Regions from separate parts of the Corynebacterium nasicanis genome, predicted to be linked through region 2. Evidence: predicted binding sites of a transcription regulator. Region 2 holds the regulator's gene; each other region holds the start of a gene.
The links. The regulator LexA, encoded in region 2, represses DNA repair genes until DNA is damaged. The targets are predictions, from matches to a motif close to CGAACANNTGTTCG.

Region 1 (2,263 bases), 590 kb from region 2:
GCGCACGGGTGGGCCTACATGGCGTACCTGCTGGCCGTGCTCAACCTGGGCCTCAAGGCGCGCTGGCAGCCGATCACCTGGATCACCACGGCGCTGGCCGGCGTCGTGCCCTTCCTCTCCTTCTTCGTGGAGGCCAACCGCCGCCGCGAGGTCAAGGAGAAGTTCCAGCTGGCCTGATGCGCTTATCGACGCCGAACGGGGCCCCGCCTGGCAGCGGAGCCCCGTTTTTTCGCGCCTAGTCGAAGACGACCGTGCGGTTGCCGTACACGAGGACCCGGTCCTCGAGGTGGTAGCGCAGGCCGCGGGCCAGGACCGACTTCTCGGCGTCGCGGCCCAGCCGCTGCATCTCCTCCGGGGTGTCCTTGTGGGTGACGCGGATGACGTCCTGCTCGATGATGGGGCCGTCGTCGAGATCCGAGGTGGCGAAGTGGCAGGTCGCGCCGATGAGCTTCACGCCGCGCTTGTGCGCCTGGTGGTAGGGGCGCGCGCCCATGAACGAGGGCAGGAAGCTGTGGTGGATGTTGAGGACGCGCCCCGCCCACATCTCGCAGAAGTCCGGCGGCAGGATCTGCATGAAGCGGGCCATGACGATGGCGTCGGGCTCGTAGGAGTTGACAATCTCCCCGACTTCCTCAAAAGCCCGCCGCTTGCCGACGGCGTCCTTGGGGAACGGCACGTGGTAGAAAGGCACGCCGTGGTTGTCGGCGATGTAGGCGAGGTTGTCGTGGTTACCGACGACCGCCACCACCTCCATCGGGTAATCGTTCTCCGCGACACGGCCCAGCAGATCGTGCAGGCAGTGCCCCTCCCGGGAGACGAGGATGACCACCTTCTTCAGGTCCGCGGTGTCCCGCAGCCGCCACTGCGCCTTGGGCCCGAACTCCTCCGCAACCGGGGCGAACTTCTCGCGCAGCTCATCGATGCCCATGTCGACCGAATCCGCCCTGATCGCCTGGCGGGTGAAGAACCAGTTGTTCTCGGGGTCCGTGAAGTACGCGGCCTCCGTGATCCAGCCACCCTGCTCCGCCAGGAAGGTCGACAGCCGGGCGACGATGCCGGTCGTGTCGGGGCAGCCGAGGGTGAGCACGTACTGACGCTCGGTCGTGGGACCGGAGGGGCGGTTGCGGGGATCATCAATGTTGTGCGGGGTCATTCGTCGGATAGTAGCCCACCGGGAAACGGGGTGTTTCAGGTGCAGGGGTTGACAAGGAAAGTAGATGGTGTAAGGTCGAACATGTAAGCGAACTACGGGGGTGGGGAACATGACGAAGACACAGCTGGCGGGCCTGATCGACCGAATCGAATCGGCGCTGACGGAGCTCTCCTCCGCCATGGCTTTCCCCGACTCGATCAGCTTCGCGGAGGTCCAGGAGGAGTTCATCCGCTTGGAGAAGGTTGTGGAGCTCAAGAGCTTTGCCGACGCCGCCTTCGCCTACGCAGCCGACAAGGCCGAGGCCGGGCGTCTCGTGGGGGCCGTCCACGCGACCGAGTTCCTCACCCGCCGGCTCGGCCTGTCGAAGGCCGAGGCACGGTCCCGGCTCGAGCGGGGGCACGCCCTGTTCAGCCCTCCCGAGCCGGAACCGATGCCGGAACCGGAACCCGAACCGGCAGAGACCGCCGAGCAGCGCCGCGCCCGTGAGGAGGAGCTGGCCCGCGTCCGCCGCGCCGAGGAGGAGAGGCAGCGCCGCGCCCGGGAAGCACAGGAAAAAGCGCGCGAAGAGGCCCAGAAGGCGGCGGCCAACGCCGACAAGCAGCGGATGATCCACCGCGAGCTGGAGCACCTCAATAAGCACGCCTCCTTAAGTCGGGAGGAACTCCTGGCCGAGGCACTGGTCGAGGGGCGGCACCGCTCACTCGAGGACCTGCGTGTGTGGCTCCGGGAGAAGATCCGCCAGGCCAACAAGGCCGGCCGGAGGCCGGACGGCAGCCGCGACCCCTTCGCGGCCCTGCGGAAGCGGAAGGTGATCGTCGGGCCGCAGGATTCCGACGGCGGGGCCCGGGTCTCGATGTACCTGGCCGGGGCGGAGCTGGCGAAGCTCAAGGCGGCGCTGGCCCCCGGGCGCGCGCCCGGCTCGAACACCCCGGTACCGCCGGAGGAGGACAAGCGGACCATGGCCGCCCGGATGGCCGACCAGTTCTCCGCGATCCTCGACCATTTTCTCGCCGCCGGGCCCGGCTCCGCCGCACGCCAGGGGGTCGGCTCCGTGGTGGTGTCCTTCACCGCCGAGGAGCTGGAGAGCCTCTCCCCCACCGACCGCTTCCC
Region 2 (2,263 bases):
CGTGCCGATCGTCGTGCCCGAGTCGAGAAACAGCCCACCCCGCGGCTCAGGGAGGTAGCGCAGGGCGGCCCGCGCAATCGCGGACTTCGCGGTGGGGGCCGAACGGAAACGGGCGTCGAGGGAGAACTCGGTCGTCTGGAAGGTCTGGCTGGCCACCGCGCCGCCGTGGACGCGGTGGACGACCCCTTCCCGGTCGAGCACGGCCAGGTCGCGGCGGATGGTCTCGGCCGTGACCTCGAAGCGGTGTGCCAGCTCGGTGACGTTGACCCGCCCCTCCACGGCGGTCAGGGAGGCGATCTGTCGCCTCCGCTCCTCTGCGTACATGAAGTCTCCTCTGGCACCGTGCCTGACCGAATCGGACATCAGGGAGTGTCCGTTTCTGACATTGTCGCAAAAAACACGGTCACAGGTCAGATGTTCCACCGGTGTACTGGGACAACGGGGGCGGTGCGGAGCGGGCAGTCTGCGGGCAGGTCGGGCTGGCCGGGCCCGTGACATGCCCGTTCGGGTGGGAAGGTGTGGCTCTTGGGGTCCTCCCGTGCCCGATCTGCCGGGGGTGGCGTTTCCCCGCTCAGAGCTTCCGGAACACCGAGACGATCTTGCCCATGATCTCCGCCTTGTCGCCCGGAATGGGGGAGAAGTCCTCGTTGTGCGGGAGGAGCCAGACGCCGGTCGAGTCCTTGTGGAACTCCTTCGCCGTCGCTTCGCCATCAATGAGCGCGGCGACGAATTCGCCCTGCTCCGCCACCGGCTGCGAGCGAACCACGACCCAGTCCCCGTGAAGAATGCCGGCATCCCGCATCGATTCGCCGTCGATCTGCAGCATGAAGAGTTCGCCGTCGCCCACCAGGTCGGCGGGCAGCGGGTAGTAGTCCTCCACGGTCTGCTCCGCCAGCAGGGGGGACCCGGCAGCTATGCGGCCAAGCACGGGAATGAAGTTCGCCGGGCTGGCGTCCTCGGGGGCGGCGGAGGGCTTGGGGGAGGCCTTGCGGCCGGGCTTGCGGGCGGAATCGGTCGAGGGCAGCGTGCGCACGTCGACGGCGCGGGGCTTGTTCGGATCGCGGCGCAGGAAGCCCTTCTTCTCCAGCTGCTTGAGCTGGTAGGCCACCGAGGAGGTGGACTGCAGGCCGGCAGCGTCACCGATTTCGCGGATGCTCGGCGGGTAGCCGCGCAGCACCACGGCATCCCGGATGACCTCCAGGATGCGGCGCTGCCGGTCGGACAGTGTCGACGGGTCCGGCTTGCCCGTCGGGCTGGGAGTGGTGGATGTCATGGTCGTGGGCTCCTTCTCGGGGCTTCAGGTTCGGCGGCGGGGCGGGTTCGGAGGGGCGGGATCGAACGGTCGTGGATCCAGTGTGCCGTTCACCTGCTACATGTCTACCACGATCTGGTACGGATGTTCGACTGTGGGCGTCGGCGTGTGGACAAAGTTTCGAACGAGTGCTATAAATCGAACATAGCATCTACATCGAACATCTGAACGACGTGAGTGTTCGAGAGTGTCGGGGTCGCCCGATAGTCTCGGGACAACCGATGAAAGGAACTGACATGACCATCTTCCTCAATGACTCCCGACCTGGTGGACGCGCGCTCGACGGTGATGTCCTCCGTGTTCCTACGGCCGCCGTCTGGGAGCCCTCCGGCTTCGTCGAGGGTACCGCTCGGGAGCGGGGTGTTCGAACTCTGCGCCCGCTGGATCGAACGCAGCAACGAGCTGTGGCTCCGCATTCCTCCAGCGCGCAGGTCACGTGGCGGGAGCGGGGAGTCCGCCGCCGGGACACCTGGACGACCTACCTGGTCGGCGCTCTGTTCGGCAGCGCGCTCATCGGCGCCGCCATTCTCGGGGACACCGGCGACGGGGGGCAATGGACGGAGCACACCCCACCGGCGGCCGTCGGACAGGCACGTTAGGGGGAGTTCCCCGCGGGTATGATCATGGGTCCAGCTCGTGCCCTGTCCAACGGTCCTTAAGAAAGGTGTTGACGGTCCACCGTGTACTGCCCGTTCTGCCACCACGATCACTCCCGGGTCATTGATTCGCGCATTGTCGACGCGGGGGCGTCGATCCGGCGCCGCCGCGAATGCACCGCGTGCGAGGGTCGCTTCACCACCATCGAAAAGGCCGTCCTGCTCGTCATCAAGCGCAATGGAGTGACGGAGCCCTTCAGCCGGGACAAGGTGGTCCTCGGTGTGCGGCGCGCCTGCCAGGGACGCGATGTCTCCGACGACGCCCTCAAGCGCCTGGCGCAGGAGGTGGAGGAGA
Region 3 (2,263 bases), 150 kb from region 2:
CATCTCCTACGACTACTGGGTGAAGAACTACGGCTACGTCATGGACCCCGAGACCGTGGCCCGCATGGAGACCTACCTGAGCGATCCGGAGGGCCTGGAGCACGTCCTCGACATCGTGCGCACGCGACTCACCGCCGGGGGCAAATCGGCGGATGTGCCGGTGGAGGAGCTGCTCACCTACGCGCCCGCTTACTTCGGCGGCGGACACGACGTCATCATCGCGCGGCGCCACTTCACCGACGACGCCACCCACGACAACCAGCTCGCCTCCTCCGGCACACTGACCCCCGAGGAGCATTTCGCCTTCACGCTGTTCACCATCGACGGCATCGACGACCTGTACCAACGCAACCGCTACGCCCCCTACGTGGCCGCCTTCCAGAACTGGCTGGCCCCGGCCGGCGCCTCCTTCGATCATCTGCACAAGCAGCTGGTGGCCATCGACGCCCGCTCCGTCCAGTCCGAGCTGGAGATCGCGCGACTGCGCACGAACCACAACATCTACAACGAGTGGGGCGTGGACTACGCCGGATACCGCAACCTCATCATCGCGGAGAACGAGCACGCCGTGGTCCACGCCGGGTTCGGCCACCGCTACCCCACCCTGACGATCTACTCCCGCTCCGCCGTCCCGGAGCCGTGGCTGCAGTCCAACGACGAGATCCGCGGCATGAGCGATCTCATCCACGCCTGCCACGCGGCCACCGGAGCGGACGTGCCCGTCAACGAGGAGTGGCACCACCGCCCCGTCGATCTCGACCTGCCGATGCCGTGGCGGGTGAACATCAAGTGGCGCGTATCGACGCTCGCCGGATTCGAGGGTGGCACCAAGATCTTCGTCAACACACTGTCCCCGGACAACGTCCGCGACCGGATGGTCTCCGCCATGTACCGGCTCCGCGACGAGGGCCTCATCGCGCAGGACATCAAGATCGCCACCGAGTGTTCGGCGCAGCGCAACTCCCTGCTGTACAACCCGCTGCTGCAGTAGCCCGACAAGCGCGCACGTGCGCGCTTCTCGGGCACCCCTGGCGCATGTCGAACGGGCGTGCTATGTTTGGGTTGATCGAACAGCAATTCGACAATTCCCGGGGGGAATCATGCTGGCCACGACCATCAACCTCAGCACACTCGACGACCACGACCTGCGCGACTCCATCACCACCGCCAACCAGTCCTTCACCCGCCACAAGGCCCAGTTCATCACGTCCATCGCGGAGTTCGATGCCCGCGGCCTCGCCCGCACGCAGGGAGCACCCACCACCGCCTCCTGGGTGGTCCGCACGCAGGGGATGTCCGCGCGATCGGCCCAGGAGTACCTCAGCGTGGGCCGTCGATTGCGCGCCTTCCCGCTCCTCACGGAGGCCTCCCTCCGCGGCGACGTCAGCTACTCCAAGGTGCGCCTCCTGCTCAAGTACCTGACGGCCGATAACGAATACGCACTCGTTGAACTGGCCCGGACCCACACCGTCACCGAACTGGAGGCGCTCCTCGCCGGGCAGCCGAAGGTCGGCGGCACCACGCCCAAGTCACCGAACCGCCTCTCCGTCACGGTCTGCCCCGACACCGGGCACGTCAAGCTCTGGGGCAGCTTCGACCCCGAGAACGGGGCCGAGGTTCTCGCCGCCCTCAAGGCTGCGGAGCTGGCGTCCGCCGAGCAGGAGGACCCAGAAAGCTCCTCCACCACCCGCTTCGGAGCGCCCACCGCCAGCGGCCTCCTCGGCTCCTTCCTCAGCCTCATCCGGCTGGCGCGCACCAACCCGGTGGCCAAGACCCTGGCCCCCGGCGCCCAGGTCAACATCATCGTCGACACCGATGACACCGCCCTGCTGCCCGCCCAGCCGGCCGCGGAAGGCAAGGACCTCCTGCGCAGCATCATCAACGGTTTCCTCTCCGTTCAGATCCGGGGCCGGGGCGGACGCATCCTCAACCTCGGGCGAGCGTCCCGCCTGGTCAACGGCGCGCAGGCGAAGGTCCTGCTCACCCGCTGGCGCCACCGCTGCGCCACCCCGGGGTGCAATCACACCCGTTGGTTGGAGTTCCACCACATCCTCGACTGGGCGTCCGGCGGCGCCACGGACCTGGACAACCTCATTCCGCTGTGCTCGACCCATCACACGATGATCGCCAACGGAGAGATGACGATCGTCCCCGACTCCATCGACCCCTCCCTCCTGCGCTTCCGCTTCCCAGGTGGAGAGTCATGGACCTCCTCCGACAACCGGCCGCCCGTCCCCGATGCCGCCATGGGGCAGCACGCGGA

Region 1: a site for LexA is predicted at 1,230-1,243, ahead of ACFPUZ_RS03390 (HNH endonuclease signature motif containing protein). Genes of this name have one in related genera too.
Region 3: a site for LexA is predicted at 1,068-1,081, ahead of ACFPUZ_RS01290 (HNH endonuclease signature motif containing protein). Genes of this name have one in related genera too.

What each region holds. Positions count from the first base shown of each region.
Region 1 covers NZ_JBHSQE010000001.1:692,830-695,092, forward strand. The annotation lists gene ACFPUZ_RS03380 (DUF3817 domain-containing protein) at 1-177, shown strand, start outside; gene purU (formyltetrahydrofolate deformylase) at 236-1,153, opposite strand; gene ACFPUZ_RS03390 (HNH endonuclease signature motif containing protein) at 1,263-2,263, shown strand, end outside.
Region 2 covers NZ_JBHSQE010000001.1:103,017-105,279, reverse strand. The annotation lists gene ACFPUZ_RS00545 (DeoR/GlpR family DNA-binding transcription regulator) at 1-324, opposite strand, end outside; gene lexA (transcriptional repressor LexA) at 572-1,273, opposite strand; gene ACFPUZ_RS00535 (hypothetical protein) at 1,549-1,911, shown strand; gene nrdR (transcriptional regulator NrdR) at 1,993-2,263, shown strand, end outside.
Region 3 covers NZ_JBHSQE010000001.1:251,608-253,870, forward strand. The annotation lists gene ACFPUZ_RS01285 (DUF4921 family protein) at 1-991, shown strand, start outside; gene ACFPUZ_RS01290 (HNH endonuclease signature motif containing protein) at 1,101-2,263, shown strand, end outside.